4 regions of the Nitratidesulfovibrio sp. HK-II genome follow, and region 2 is predicted to be linked to each of the others. Evidence: predicted binding sites of a transcription regulator. Region 2 holds the regulator's gene; each other region holds the start of a gene.
What was found. The regulator sigma-54, encoded in region 2, starts transcription at its own class of promoters, with help from an activator protein. The targets are predictions, from matches to a motif close to CTGGCACGGNNNNTGCTT.
Positions count from the first base shown of each region.

Region 1: a site for sigma-54 is predicted at 2,529-2,546, ahead of hpsG ((2S)-3-sulfopropanediol dehydratase). Genes of this name have one in related genera too.
Region 3: a site for sigma-54 is predicted at 1,791-1,808, ahead of fliJ (flagellar export protein FliJ). Genes of this name have one in related genera too.
Region 4: a site for sigma-54 is predicted at 2,437-2,454, ahead of RVX_RS00330 (periplasmic heavy metal sensor). Genes of this name have one in related genera too.

Region 1 is NZ_AP036014.1:3,947,418-3,951,271, forward strand. It holds gene plsY (glycerol-3-phosphate 1-O-acyltransferase PlsY) at 1-636, shown strand, start outside; gene thrC (threonine synthase) at 724-2,202, shown strand; gene hpsG ((2S)-3-sulfopropanediol dehydratase) at 2,622-3,854, shown strand, end outside.
Region 2 is NZ_AP036014.1:1,950,163-1,954,016, reverse strand. It holds gene rapZ (RNase adapter RapZ) at 1-263, opposite strand, end outside; gene RVX_RS07880 (PTS sugar transporter subunit IIA) at 356-805, opposite strand; gene hpf (ribosome hibernation-promoting factor, HPF/YfiA family) at 815-1,360, opposite strand; gene rpoN (RNA polymerase factor sigma-54) at 1,473-2,909, opposite strand; gene lptB (LPS export ABC transporter ATP-binding protein) at 3,185-3,854, opposite strand, start outside.
Region 3 is NZ_AP036014.1:915,303-919,156, reverse strand. It holds gene RVX_RS03705 (SAM hydrolase/SAM-dependent halogenase family protein) at 20-925, shown strand; gene RVX_RS03700 (adenosylcobinamide-GDP ribazoletransferase) at 922-1,677, shown strand; gene fliJ (flagellar export protein FliJ) at 1,883-2,323, shown strand; gene RVX_RS03690 (MotE family protein) at 2,280-3,131, shown strand; gene RVX_RS03685 (tRNA pseudouridine synthase A) at 3,135-3,854, shown strand, end outside.
Region 4 is NZ_AP036014.1:80,645-84,498, forward strand. It holds gene pruA (L-glutamate gamma-semialdehyde dehydrogenase) at 1-1,301, opposite strand, end outside; gene RVX_RS00330 (periplasmic heavy metal sensor) at 1,771-2,310, opposite strand; gene RVX_RS00335 (ATP-binding protein) at 2,664-3,854, shown strand, end outside.

The DNA of each region.
Region 1 (3,854 bases), 2.0 Mb from region 2:
GTGGACCCGCGCACCGGCGGCAGCCGCAACGTGGGGGCCACCAACGTGGCCCGGCTTTGCGGCACCAAGTGGGGCGTGGCCACCCTGGTCTGCGACGCGCTGAAGGGCGCGCTGCCCGTGGCCATAGCCCTGTCGTTCAGCGATTCCACGTTCTTCCACAGCCTGACGGCGCTGGCCGCCCTGCTGGGGCACCTGCATTCCTGCTTCCTGGGCTTCAAGGGGGGCAAGGCGGTGGCCACCACGGTGGGCGTGTTCATTCCGCTGGCCTTCTGGCAGCTGGTGCTGGCGGGCATTGCCTGCATCGCGGTCATCTGGCGCTCGGGCTTCGTCTCGCTGGGTTCGCTGACCCTGGTCACGGCCCTGCCGGTGTTCCTGCTGGTGTACGGCAAGTGGAAACTGCTGCCCCTGGCGCTGGTGGTCATGGCCCTGGTGTACTGGAGCCACCGCGAGAACATCGGCCGACTGGCGCGCGGCGAGGAAAAGCCCTGGCAAAAGAAGCACCACGATGCGGCGCCCACCGGCTGCGCGGCTGACGACGCCACTCGCACCGCTTCGACCGCCCAGGCAGACGGCCAGGCCCCCTGCGGGTGCGGCTGCGCCGCGCACGGCGAACCCGGCGCCACGCCGGAAAAGTAGCTTTCACGGCGCCGCCCCGGCTTTGTCGCCGGTGCCACGGCAGGCGCCACAACTGCTGCATTGCACGATTTCAAGGAGACCGGCCCCATGCCCTGTCCCACATCCTGTCCCGCACCCGGTCACGACTTTCCGGCCGCGCGCACGCGGATGGAGTACGTCTGCCTCGGCTGCGGAGAGCGCCGCGGCATCGACGAACTGCTGTACACCTGCCCCAGTTGCGGCGGAGTGTACCTGCTGGAAGACCTCGATTTCGACAAGCTCGCGGCCCAGCGCTCCGGCCCCGAATGGCGCGCCCTGTTCGACGCCCGCGCCGCCACCCGCACCACCGCCCTGCGCGGCATCTTCCGCTTCTATGAGTTGATGGCCCCGGTGCTGGAGGAAGAGGACATCGTGTACCTGGGTGAAGGCAACACCCCCATCATCGAGGCGGCCCCCGTGCTGCGCGATGCAGTGGGCATTCCCTTCGCCTTCAAGAACGACGGCCAGAACCCCAGCGCCTCGTTCAAGGACCGGGGCATGGCCTGCGCGTTCAGCTACCTGAAGGCGCTGGTGCGCAAGCACGGCTGGGACGAGGTGCTGACCGTGTGCGCCTCCACCGGCGACACCTCGGCCGCCGCCGCGCTGTACGCCTCGTACGTGGGCGGGCCGGTGAAGTCGGTGGTGCTGCTGCCGCACGGCAAGGTCACCCCGCAACAGCTTTCGCAGCCGCTCGGCAGCGGTGCCACGGTGCTGGAAATCCCCGGCGTGTTCGACGACTGCATGAAGGTTGTGGAACACCTTGCGGAAAATTACCGGGTGGCCCTGCTGAACTCCAAGAACAGCTGGCGCATCCTGGGGCAGGAATCCTACGCCTTCGAGGTGGCCCAGTGGTACGGCTGGGACATGAAGGGCCAGTGCGTGTTCGTGCCCATCGGCAACGCGGGCAACGTCACGGCCATCATGGCGGGCTTCCTGAAACTGCTGCGCCTTGGGGTCATAGACGCGCTGCCACGGGTCATCGGCGTGCAGTCGCACCATGCCGACCCGGTGTGGCGCTACTACAGCCAGCCGGACCCGGCCACCCGCACGTACGCGCCCGTCACCGTGCAGCCCAGCGTGGCCCAGGCCGCCATGATCGGCAACCCGGTATCCTTCCCGCGCGTGCAGGCGCTGGCGGACAGGTTCATCGCCGAAGGTGGCGAGCGCGCCTTCAGCGTGGTGCAGGTGACCGAGCAGGAGATCATGGACGCCATGATCCGGGGCAACCGCCACGGGCACATCGCCTGCACCCAGGGCGGCGAATGCCTGGCCGGGCTGATCAAGGCCCGGGAACTGGGGCTGGTGTCGCCGGGCGAGCACGCCGTGCTCGACGCCACGGCGCACAGCCTGAAGTTCGCGGGCTTCCAGGACATGTACTTCACCAACAGCTTCCCGCCCGAATACGGCGTGACCCCGGACCCCAGCCTGGCCAACGCGCCCGCGCTGGTGGTCAGCCCGGACGACAAGGCCCGCCTGTCGCCCGAGGCCTACACCCTGGCCGCCGCCGAGGCGGTGGTGGCCAGACTGGGGCTGGCGAAAAAGGCGTAGCGCCGGGCGCGGGGCCACGCGCCCCGCCGGTTGCCATCACGCCCGCGCACGCAACGCGGCGCACGGAGTTCCTCCGTGCGCCGCGTTTTCATTCCTGCCTCCCTCACACCCCTCTCCCACACCCTGCCGTGCAGACCCCTCTGGCAACGGTCGCGTTTTTGCGACCCATCCGTCTTGTGCCATTCTGCACAATTCTAATCATGGGCCTGGAATGATTATTAAAAAAATCATCGCGCCGCATTTCTGCAACATCCGACGCTGCGACCCCAACGGGCAACACCCCGGAAAAATGCACGCAATATTCTGGAATAAAACACTTTACATGCATGGCACGCTCAATGCTTATGCCCGGCCAGTTCATGCATGTGCCGTGCATCCGCAACATCACTCACATGGGCCATGGCCCAGGGAGACCCTACATGACCACCTGCTGCCTTTCCCCCCAGGAAGTGCGCCTGCAGAGCCCGGAACCGAACAAGGCCGGGCGCGAGCGCGTCTACGGCATTCTCGAGACCTTCCAGTACCAGGTTCCGTTCATCGACGTGGAGCGCGCCCGCTACTTCACCGAATCCATGCGCACCACCGAAGGCCAGCTGCTGGCCCTGCGCTGGGCCAAGGCGCTGAAGAACTGCGCCGAGAAGATGACCGTGTACATCACCCCCAACCAGCTCATCGCGGGCCGCGCCGGTCAGTTCGGCCGTTACGGCATCTTGTACCCGGAAATCGACGGCGACTTCTACGGCGTGGTCATGCGCGACCTGCCGAACCGCGCCAAGAGCCCGTTCCGCATCTCGGACACGGACATCAACATCATCCTTGATGAAATCGCCCCCTACTGGGAAGGCAAGACCTACCACGAGCACCTCAACGGCGCCCTGCCCGAGGAACTGCGCAACGTCACCTACACCGACGACTCGGGCCTGAAGTCCAAGTTCGTGGTCAGCGAAACCTCTTCCTACCGTTCCGCCCTGCAGTGGGTGCACGACTACGAAAAGGTGCTGCAACGCGGCATGCTGGACATCCAGGCCGAAATGCGGGCCCGCATGGAAAAGCTGGACCCGGACAGCCCCATCGACAACTGGGAAAAGAAGCCCTTCCTCGAAGCCATGGTCATCGTGTGCGACGCCTTCATGATCTGGGCGAAGCGCCACGCCGACCTCGCCCGCAAGCAGGCCGCCGCCGAAAAGAATCCCGCCCGCAAACAGGAATTGCTGAACCTTGCCGACATCTGCGAGCGCGTGCCCGCGCACCCCGCCCGCACCTTCCACGAGGCCGTGCAGTCGCAATGGTTCGTGCAGATGTTCTCGCGCATCGAGCAGAAGGCCAGCGCCATCATCTCCAACGGGCGCATGGACCAGTACTTCTACCCGTACTACGCCAAGGACCTTGCCGAAGGCCGCATCACCGAAGAAAGCGCCATGGAGCTTCTGGAGTGCATGTGGGTGGAGATGGCGCAGTTCATCGACCTGTACATCAACCCCACCGGCAACGAGTTCAACGAAGGGTACGCCCACTGGGAGGCCGTGACCATCGGCGGGCAGACCCCCGACGGCCATGACGCCACCAACGACATGACCTACCTGTTCCTGCGTTCCAAACGCGAATTCCCGCTGAACTACCCCGACCTCGCCACCCGCATCCACTCGCGCTCG
Region 2 (3,854 bases):
TAATGGGCCAGGGCCTCGCGGTTCAGGATGGTGACCATCTGCGGGGCCAGGGTGGCGGGCAGACCATCCACCGTGAAATAGCGCAAGTCTTCCAGCACGTTGAGCACGGTGCTCTTGCCCGCGCCGGAAAGCCCGGTAACGATGATGACGGGAAAGTCGGCGGCGGCCACGGGGCTGCCCGCGTCCGACGCCGTGCCGGGGGCGGGTGCGTCCGACGCCGTGGAAGCATCGGGCGTGGGTGGGTGGGAAGCCTTGGTGGGCATGGCGGACTCCTCGGGCGGGCCGGTGCCGGATGGCGTTTCGGCAGACGCGCCGCGCCGCGCGCCTGCCGATGATGTGCGCAAGGTGTTCCGCGTTACGTGGTGCGCATCAGCGCCGTGAAGGCCGCCCCGTCCGGCGCGTCGAGCATGGCGCGGCGGAACTGCGGGTCCTTCAGCAGGCGCGAGATATGGGCCAGGATGCGCAGGTGCATGCCCGCCACCTGTTCGGGAGCCAGCACCAGGAAAAAGAGATGACACGGTTTCATGTCCAGGGCGTCGAAGTCCAGCCCGGGCACGCTGCGGCCCACGGCGACGACGATGTCGCTGATGGTGGCCAGCTTGCCGTGGGGAATGGCCACCCCGTCGCCGATGCCCGTGGTGCCCAGGCCCTCGCGGTCCTGCAGCACGCCCAGCGCAACGGCGGCATCCACTTCGGGATGCCGCCGCACCACGGCCTGCACGAGTTCCGCCAGCACCTCCTTCTTGGTGCCGGCGGAGAGCTCGGGCAGGATCAGTTCATCGTGAAGATAGTCCGAAAGCCGCATGTATGACGCCTAGACGACGGGATCGATAAGGCCGAAGTCGCCGTTGCGGCGGCGGTAGATGATGTTCACGCGCTCCACTTCGGCGTTCAGGAAGACCAGGAACTCGTTGTCGCCCTGGTCCAGCTGCATGGCCGCCTCGTCCACGTGCATGGGCTTGGGGGCGAAGTGGTCGGTGCCGGTGATGGTGCGTTCGTCGCCTTCACCCACGGTGCCGAAGGTGAACACGTCGATGCCCTTGCCCAGCTTTTCGGACTGCACCGTGCGGCGGCGGTCCTTCTGCTTCTCCACCTGCTTGCGCAGCTGCGATTCCAGCTTTTCCAGCACCAGGTCGAGGGTGGCGTACATGTCTTCCGATTGCTCGACGGCCGACAGGGTGAACCCGTCGCCGGTCATCTGCACTTCAGCCTTGTGGCGGAACTTGTCGACGGAAAGGTTCACCTGCATTTCAAGGGCGGACTTGCCGACAAACCGGCCAAGCTTTTCAAGGCGACGGCGGGCGTACTTCTTCAGGTGGTCGGAGGGTTCGAAGTTCTTGAAGGTGAAAGAGATGTTCATACGCTCCTCCAGTGGTGAGAGGGGAATGCGACGCGCGTCGCGCGGCGCGCACGCTGGGGTGCGCCTGCCGGGTGCGCCGCCCTGCGCCTGGTCCGGCGCGGGGCTCTGACCGTCAGAACAGTTCCTTCCGCTTGGAAGAGGAGGGAATGTCCATGGCAGTACGATACTTCGCAACGGTCCTGCGGGCAATATTGACTTTGAGCTGTTCCTTCAGAATTTCGCCGATGCGCTCGTCGCTCAGGGGTTCCTTGGGATCTTCCTCGCCGATCAGTTTCTTGATCAGCGCCTTCACGCTCTCGGAGCCCACCTGGCTGCCGTCGTCCAGTTCCAGCGCACTGTTGAAGAAGAACTTCAACTCCATGATGCCGTGCGGCGTGGCCACGTACTTGCTGGTGGTAATGCGGCTGACCGTGGATTCGTGCATGCCGATGTCGTCGGCGATGTCCTTCAGGATGAGCGGCTTCAGGCGCGAAACCCCGTCCTCGAAAAAGCCACGCTGATACTTCACGATGGATTCCACCACCTTGTACAGCGTACGCTGGCGCTGGTACAGGCTCTTGATAAGCCACGAGGCCGAGCGCATCTTTTCCTGGAAATATTCGCGCTCGCCCGCCGAGGCCGCCGCAGCGGCAGAGCGCTCGTACATGGTGCTCAATTGCAGGTGCGGCAGGCCGTCCTCATTGAGCATGATGATGAAATCGTCGTCGTACTTGTAGACGAACACGTCGGGGCTGACGAACTGCGGGTCGCCGCCGCCGTAGCTGGCGCCGGGCATGGGGTCCAGGGTCTGGATGAGGTCCAGGTACTCCTTGAGGTCCTCCATGGTCAGGCGGAACTTGCGCAAGAGCGGCTTGTAGCGCCGCTTCTCAAGGTCTTCCAGGTGGTCGCGCACCAGTTCCACCAGCACCTTGTCGCGCGTGTAGCCCAGCATCTCTATCTGCACCAGCAGGCATTCCTGCGCGGTGCGCGCGGCCACCCCCACGGGGTCGAAGCGCTGCAGGGCGTGCAGCACCGGCTCCACCTCGCCGGGGGCCACGCCCGCCATTTCGGCGATCTCGTCGATGGTCGCATGCAGGTAGCCCGACGAGGCGATGTTGCCGATGATCACCTCGCCGATGTCCTTCTGGCGCTCGGTGAGCGCGGAAAGGCGCAACTGCCACATCAGGTGCCCTTCCAGCGAGGGCTTTGCGGCGTAGCGCGCCTCGAACGAGGTCATCTCCTCGGGCATTTCCGATTCGCGCACCGTTGACTGGCGGCTGGTGCTGGCGAAATCGCCCAGGTAATCCTCCCAGTCGGCCTCGCGGGCAATATCGCGGTCGTAGGCGACATCCGCCGCCGCTTCGGGGGCGGCGTCCCGCTGGTCGGGGGCTTCGGACTGCGGCCCCTCGTCCTGCGCTTCCTCCAGGAACGGGTTTTCCAGCAGCTCCTGCTGCACCGTCTCGACAAGCTCAAGCCGCGAAAGCTGCAGCAGCCGGATGGCCTGTTGCAGTTGCGGCGTCATCACCAATTGCTGGGTGAGCTTGAGCTGTTGCCTGAGTTCCAATGCCATGCGTGGACGACCCCTATGCACCAAACGTTGAGGGCGAGCAAGATGACGACGCAACGCGGGGTGCGACGTCAAGCAAGAAACGGCCCACTGTGGAAATGTGTTCCCTTCCCCAAGAGGTTAGGGAAACCATGCCATAGAAGCAAAAAGTATGCAACCGCTGTCGCCATTTCGCCGGATACCCCCGGAGGGATGCCCCGCACCCCGGCGGCAGGCACGAAAAAGGCGCCCCCCGCGATGCGGAAGGCGCCGTGAATGCGGCAAAAATGCAAATGGAGCTAGAGCGAGAATCCCTCGCCCAGATACACGTCGCGCGCGCGCGGGTTGTCCACGATGTGCGCGGGGGTGCCCTCCAGGATCACTTCGCCCTGGTGGACCAGGTAGGCCCTGTCGCAGATATGCAGGGTTTCCCGCACGTTGTGGTCGGAGATGAGCACACCGATGCCCCGGTCGCGCAGGCCGGTGATCAGTTGCTGGATGTCGTCCACCGCCAGCGGGTCGATGCCCGCGAACGGTTCGTCCAGCAGGATGAACTTGGGCTCGCGGATCATGGACCGCGCGATCTCCAGCCGCCGCCGCTCGCCGCCGGACAGGTGCATGGCCACGGAATCCGCCAGATGGCTGATGCCGAAGTCGGCCATCAGCATGTCCGACCGCTCCTGCTGCCTGGCCCTGGAAAGCCCGGTGTGCTCAAGGATGATCTGAAGATTCTGGCGCACCGTGAGCCGACGAAAGATGGAACTTTCCTGCGGCAGATAGCTCAACCCCACCCGGGCCCGCTCGTGCAGGGGCCAGTCGGCGATGTCGCGGCCGTCAAGCTCCACGCGCCCCGCGGTCGGCTTGATGATGCCGATGAGCATGTAGAACGTGGTGGTCTTGCCCGCGCCGTTGGGGCCAAGCAGCCCCACGGTCTCGCCCTGCGACACGGAAAGGGACACGCCGCGCACC
Region 3 (3,854 bases), 1.0 Mb from region 2:
TCCCTGCCACGGAGCAACCATGGACAACACCCACCGCCCGTCTGCCTCTTCCGGCCTGGCTGGCCCGTCCGGGTTGGCTGGCGCAACCGGCCCATCCGGCCCGCCTGCCGCCGCCTCGACCAAGCCCCGCGTGCAGTCCCGCTGCTTTGCCCTGCTGACGGATTTCGGGCTGGACGACCCCTACGTGGGCCAGCTCAAGGGGGTGCTGCACCGGCTGGCCCCGGCCGTGCCCGTCATCGACATCTCCCACGGCGTGCCGCCCCATCGGGTGGAGACCGCCGCGTTCTTCCTGGCGGCCAGCCATCCGCACTTTCCGCCCGGGGCCATCTTCATCTGCGTGGTGGACCCCGGCGTGGGCACGCCGCGCGGCCTCGTGTCCATGGAGACGGGCGGGCAGGTGATGCTGGCTCCGGACAACGGGCTGCTGCACCTTGCGGCAGAGGCCCGGCCCGACGCGGTGCTGCGCAGACTGGACCCGGCCCGCCTGCCGGAGGCGCAAAGCGCCACCTTTCACGGGCGCGACGTGCTGGCCCCCCTGGCGGCACGCCTGGCCGGTGGAGAATCCCTTGCCGCCTTCGGCGACCCGGTGCTGCCCACGGACCTTTCGCGCCCGGCATGGGCCGTGCCCCGGCGAGAGGCCGAGGGCGTGCACGCCGCCGTGCTGCACGTGGACCGCTTCGGCAACGTGGTGCTCAACCTTTCCTTGCGCGAGTGGGACCGGCTGGGCGCCTGCCGCCTGCACCTGCCCGACGGCACCCTGATCGACATCGCCCGCGCCGCCACGTACGCCGACATTCCCTCCGGACGCACCTGGCTGGTGGCGGGCAGCCAGGGCTACCTGGAACTGGCGGCGGACAAGGCCTCGGCCGCCGACCGCCATTGGCTGAAACCAGGCATGCAGGTGCTGCTGGAGGACTGCCGGTGAAGCTGGCCCCGCTGCTTGCCGCCCAGTGGCGCGCCTTTGCGCTGTCCACGGGCTTCCTGACCCGCCTCGCCCCGGCCCGCGCCGCCACCGACGCGGAAATGGCCGCCGGGGTGGCCCATTACCCGCTGGTGGGGCTGCTGGCGGGCCTCGTGTGCGCGGGGCCGTTCCTGCTGGGCCTGCTCGAAAACCATCCGTGGATCCAGGCGCTGGGCTACGCGACCCTCATGCTGTGGGCCACGCGCGGCCTGCACTGGGACGGCTGGGCCGATCTCATGGACGCCTGGGGCAGTTCCGCCACGGGCGACCGGTTCTGGGACATCCTGAAGGACAGCCGCATCGGGGCATTCGGGGTGCTGGGGCTGGTGTTTGGTGTGCTGGGGCAGCTGCTGCTGGCCCATGAAGTCCTGGCCATGAACCGGGGCTGGGCCCTGGTATGGGCACCCGTGCTGGGCCGCGCCGCTTGCGTGGTGCTGGCCTCCTGCGTGCCGCCGGGCACGCGATCCACGCTGGGCCGCCTGACCTCGGCCGGGGCCACCCACATGACCGTGCTGTTCTGCGCCGGGGTGGCCGCCGCCACGGGCGTGGCCCTGGCCAGCCCGCCCTCCGTGCTTGCCGCCGCCTTGCCCTGCGGCGCGGCCGTGGCCTGGCTGACTGCGCTGGCCCGGCGCGAGGGCGGCCTGAACGGCGACTTCCTGGGGGCGTGCATCATCCTGGGCGAATTGTCCGGGCTGCTGGGGGCCGTGCTGGCCTGAACGCGCGGAATCTGGCCCGGCCAGCTTCGACAGCCGGGCGGGCAGGCCACCGGACGACCAAGGGACGGGGCGACGGGGCGATGGGCCAGGGACTCCCGAACGGTTGGGCGCATCCGGCCCGGTATTTGCTATCCTTCGGGCCGAAGGGTCCGGCGCGGCAACATTCCGACGCCGCCAGCCCCACAACGCCGCAAAAGGATGCCCCATGCCCCCGTTCCGTTTCCGCCTGCAACAGGTTCTCGACTACCGGGAACAGTTGGAAGAGCAGGCCAAGCTGGCCTTCGCCCGCGCCAAGTCCGCCCACGAGGCGCAACAGCGCCAGGTGGAGGCGGTGCGCGCGGCCATTGCCGAGGCGGAGCGGAAACTGTACGAAGACGCGCGCCTCTCGCGCGATGAACTCTGGCTGCAACGCAACTTCCTGCGCGGCTTGCGCGAAGACCTGACCCATGCCGAACTGCGCCTGCGCATGCTGGCCCAGCAGAGGGAGCAGGCCCGCGCGGAACTGGTGAAGAAATCGCAGGAACGCAAACTGCTGGAAAAGCTCAAGGACAAACAGGCGGCCCGCCATGCGCACGAAGAACTCCTCCGCGAACAGCGCACCTATGACGAAACCGCAACGCTTCGTTTCGAGCCTCCGTCTTTCTAGGCTCTGCCGCTGGCTGCTCACCGCCGCCGCCATCAAGGTGGCCCTGCTGGTGGCCTTTGCCCTGGAACAGCCGTGGCCGTTCGCCACGGGCGGCGCACCCGCCGTGGTGGCCACCGCCGTTGCGCCTGCATCAGGCGCCAGGGCCGCCCAGCCCGGCAGCGGGCTGGATCTGCCGCTGACGGCGGACATTGCCAGCGCCACCGGGGTGGCCTCCACTCTTGCCGCCACTTCCCCCGATACTGCCGTCGTCCCCGCCGCCGCATCGCCTTCCCCCGCCGTCACCGCCGCGCGCGGCCGCATGCACCGCGACGGCACGGCCTGGGCAGCCGAAGCCCAGCCTGCCCCTTCCCCTGCCCCGTCCCCCGCCGCATCCGCCGCATCCACCGCCCCCCCGACGGGCGGCGTTGCGGGGACCGCCGCAGGCGGGCAGAACGGCCTGCTCAACCGCGACGATCTGAACCGCCGCCAGGAAGACCTGAACCGCCGCGAGCAGGAACTGAAAAGCCTGGAACAGCAGATCGACGCCAAGCTGGCCCAGATGCAGGACCTCGAGGCGCGCATCAAGATCATGCTCAAGGACGCGCAGGGCATGAAGGACGAAAAGCTGCGCCACCTGGTGGACGTGTACACCAACATGAAGGCCAAGCAGGCGGCGGCCGTGCTGGAGACGCTGGACGAGAAGATCGCCGTCAGGATTCTGGCGGGCATGCGCGGCCGCCAGGCGGGCGAAATCCTCACCTTCGTGCAGGCGGAAAAGGCCGCCAAGCTGTCCGAGGCGCTCACCCGCATGCAGCTGCCCCTCGAATAGCCCATGGCCCGGCTTGCCCTTACCGTGTCCTACGTGGGCACCCACCTGGCCGGGTGGCAGATCCAGGCCCGCAATGACCGGCCCCGGCCGCGTACCGTGCAGGGTGAGTTGGAGCGCATCGCCGAGCGCATCGTGGGCGCGCCGGTGCGCCTGCACGGCGCGGGGCGCACCGATTCGGGCGTGCACGCCGAGGCCCAGGTGGCCCACATGGACGTGCCCGAGCACAAGGCGGACATGGATTGGCAGCGTGCCTTCAACGCCGGGCTGCCCGACGACATCGCCGTTGCCGCCGTAGCCCGCGTGCCCGACGACTTTCACGCCCGGTTCAGCGCGCGCGGCAAGACCTACACCTACCGCCTCTGGCCCACCCGGCGCTGGGTGCCCCCCCGGCTGGCCCCCTTCGTCTGGGCCACCGGCCCGCTGGACCTCGCCGCCATGGACGAGGCCGCCGCGCACCTCATCGGCAGGCACGACTTCGCCAGCTTCCAGAACACCGGCACGGACATCGCCACCACCGTGCGCACCGTGACCGTGGTGTCCCGCCACCACGAGGGCGAAATGCTCCCCGCCCCGGGCGCGCTGCCGTGGCTGGCCGTGGGCGCGGCAGGCGAGAGCCCCTCCGCGACGGCCAGCGGCCCGCCCACGGCGGAAGACGCCCAGCCGGAATGCGCCCGCGTCATCGCCTGGGACTTCGAGGCCGACGGCTTTCTGAAGCAGATGGTC
Region 4 (3,854 bases), 1.9 Mb from region 2:
GTGTTTTCCAGCAGGCGGCGCACCAGGTAGGCCATGCCGGGAATCAGTTCGCCATAGGGGCAGTACAGGCGCACGCGCCCGGCCACGTTCTTCAGCCCCTTTCGTACCGGCTCGGCCATGCCGTACAGCACCTGGAATTCGTAGCGGTGGGCGGGCACGTTCAGCGCGCGGGCCGTTTCCATCACCGTGGCGATGGTGCGCACGTTGTGCGAGGCGCAGGCGAAGTAGACGAGGTCGTGGTTTTCAAGAATGCGGCGGGCCAGCTTTTCGTAGCAGATGTCCGATTCCGGCTTGCGGGTCCATACGGGAATTTCCCAGCCGTTCTGCTTGGCCATCACCGTTTCGTAGTCCCAGTACGCGCCCTTCACCAGGCGGATGCCGAAGGGCAGCTTTTCGGCACGGCCCCAGGCCAGCAGGTCGTCCAGGTCGTGTTCGGTGCAGCGCAGGTAGGCCTGCAGCACGATGGACAGGTGCGGGTAGTCGCGGAATTCGGGCATGGTGCGCAGCCGCTTGAACAGTTCCAGCGTCATTTCGCGGTACTTCAGCTGCTCCATGTCGATGCACAGAAAGCCGCCCATCTCCACGATCTTGCGGTAGATGGGCACCAGGCGCGACAGCATGCCCCGCACGGATCCTTCCACGTCGCCGGGCTTGGCCTGCGAGTAGAGGGCGGAAGGCTTGATGGACACGTTCACCTTGGGGGTGTGGCCCCAGTCCTGCCCGGAATCCGGACCGGTGGTGCTGCCGGTGGAATCGGCCAGGGGAGCCCACTTGGCGTGCTCCTTGGCGATGGCGTCCAGCACCTCCAGGTAGCCGTTGGCGTAGGCGTCGGCCTCTTCTTCGCTCACCGTGGCCTCGCCCAGCAGGTCCACGGTGAAGGCAAAGCCTTCCTTGCGCAGCTTGGCCAGCCCCTTGATGGCTTCCTTGGTGTTTTCGCCGATGATGAAGGTGCGGGCCATGCCCTCGATGTTGGACCGGATGAACTTGCCCATGAGCATGCCGGTGAAGGCCCCGCCGAAACCGGCCGCGCCCGCGCCCCACTTGAGCACGGGGGGCACGTCCGCCCCGTCGGCGGAAAAGTATTCGCGGATGTGGCGGGTGAGCGCCTCGGAGGTGTTCAGGTAGGGCAAAACGTCCACGAAGCGGAACAGTTGGACCTTGAAGCCCTCGTTCTGCATGGCCCAGTCCATGACCTTGCCTGTCCAGAAGCCCTTGTTGAAAATGGACGGGGCTTCGCCGCTGATGCTCTTGAAGAATTCCTTGCCGCGCTCGACGATGCGCGCATCAAGATGCTGTTCCATGCGGTTCCTCCTGGGCGTCGCGCGGGTGTGGTCCCGGCGGGTGTGGTGTGGGTGCGGGTCGTGCGGTGTGGTGAGAAAGGCTCCTGCTGTGTCGCGCGGCGGCGGGGCGGGCGGTCCGCTCCTGGTGCCGTCGTGAGGCATGATTTTTCGATATTCGGAACGGTTGTAGGCGCTGGGGTGCCAGAAATCAACCCCGCGCGGGGTCGGAGCGGAGCGGTCGCTCTTGCGTCCAGATGGGCCGGGGGCTGGCGGGCGGCGGGCGGTGCGCGGAAGGAACAAAGGGACAAGGGACGGGGGGCACGCGGACGGGGGCAAGGCTGGGGCGCGGAACCGACAAGGGCCGCCGACATCGTGCGATGTCGGCGGCCCTGCGTTTCGGTCATGCAGCCGGTGGGCTGGCGGGGCGCGAGGTGGGAAGTCCTCGTGAAGGCAGCGCGGGTGCGCCCCGGGGAATCATCTCGTGGTCAGGCTACTGGTTGGCCGGGGCCTGGCCGCCATGCATGGGGCCGTGGCCCTGGCCCTGGCCGCCCATCATGCCGCCGCCTTGGCCCTGGCCGCCCATCATGCCCATGCCGCCCATGCCCATGCCGCCCATGCCCATGTGGCCCATGCGGCCGTAGCCGGGGTTCACGCCCACTTCCTTTTCAAGCCGGGTGTCGAGGGCGGTGTATTCGCCGCGAATCTGGGTGCGCAGGTCGGCCAGTTCGTTGCTCAGCTTGGAAATGGTTTCCGGCTTGGTGTTGGGGTTGCCGGACAGGGCGTTCAGTTCGGTGTGCTTGGCCCAGGCCTTGTCCTTCAGCGGCTGGATGCGGGCGTCCGCTTCCTTGTAGATGGCGTCGTACTTGGCCTGCTTTTCCGGGGTCAGGGCGTTGTATACCGCGCCGGTGGCGCAGCCGCCGCCCATGCCCATGCCGCCGCCCATGCGGGCGAAGGCGCTGTCGGTGACGCCGGTGAAGGCGAGCAGGCCCGCAAGGGCCACCGTGCCGAGAACGAGATGCTTGGTCTTCATGATGTCTGCTCCTGTCGATGGGGTTGATTCGTTGCCGCCCCGCCGCGGCGTCTGCGCGCATCCGCAGTGGATGGCGTGGCCGTGAACTGTGTGCGGGGCTGGTGCGCTTGTTGCTTCACCTGGTATGAGCAACCGGCGTGCCAAGTGCATGCGCTTTGATTTAACATGCTGCAACTGCTAGTGTAATTTTGCTTGTGATCGCGCGGGCCACTTCCGGTTTCTCTCACAAGGCCCGGTCAGATGTATAAAAACTATACGGTGCGCCGCCGTTGGCGTATGAAAATCGAACAGGTGTCGCGGAATCGACCACCCCGCCCGACAGTGGGCGGCGAACACCCGTGAGGAATATCCCCATGCCCAAGGACAACGCGGCCAGCGCGCCGCACGCAGCGAACGAAGCAGCATCCCGCTCGTCGGGCGCATCGGGCCGGGCGGGGCTGTTCGCCCCGTCCGGCTCGTCCGGCCTCTCTGGCCCCCCTGACGGTGACGGTGGTAACGGGCGACTGCCCTCGCCGTGGCTGATCATCTGGTCCACCGTGGCGCTGGCGCTGGTGGTGGCCGTGCTGGCCGTGCTGAACCACGACGGCGAACAGGAGGCCATGCGGCGCATCCTTTCGGAAAAGGGGGCCTCGCTCATCCGGGCCTTCGAGGCCGGGGCGCGCACCGGCATGCGCGGCCGGGCCGGGGGCGACCTGCGCTTGCAGGTGTTGCTGGAGGAAATGGCCGACCAGCCGGACATCCATTTCATCGCCGTCACCGACAGGCAGGGCGTGGTGCTGGCCCACAGCGATCCGGAATGGATCGGCCGCCCCCTGGCAGACCCGGAAACCATGGCCGCCCTGGCCGTGCCTGCGCCGCCGCACCGCAGGCGGGATGGCGGGCTGGACAATGGTCAGAACGGGCTGCCGGACGGGGACGCGTCGGGCAGGCGCGAGGCTCCCGACCGTGCCCCAGACCGTGCCCCAGACCGTGCCCCAGACCGTGCCCCAGACCGTGCCCCAGACCGTGCCCCAGACCGTGCTCCAGACCGCGAAGGGCAGCAGCCGCGCGACGAGGTGGGCTGGCGGCTCATGGACGCGGGCGGCGAGCGGGCCTTTCTGGTGTATCGCACCTTCATTCCCCTGCGGCGCACCGTGCGGTCCGTGGGCATGGGGGGCATGGGCGGGCACATGATGGGCCACGGCCAGGGCGATGCGGAACATAACGGCATGGCGTGGGGATCCCTGCCCGGCTGGCTGCGCCGCGAGATGGAAGCGGACATGCGGGCCGAGCGCGACGCCCCGCCGCCCGTGATCATCGTGGCGCTGGATACCGCGCCCTTCGATGCCGCCCGCGCGGCGGACCGGCGGCACACCCTGGTCATGCTTTCCATCCTGGCCCTGCTGGGCGCGGCCGGGGCGCTTTCGCTGCTGTGGGCGCGCCACGCCCGCGCCTCGCGCAGGCTGGTGCGGCAGGCCCAGTCCTTTGCCCTGCACGTGGTCACCAGCCTGCCGGACGGACTGGTGGTGCTGGACGGCGCGGGCCGGGTGGCCACCTGCAACGCG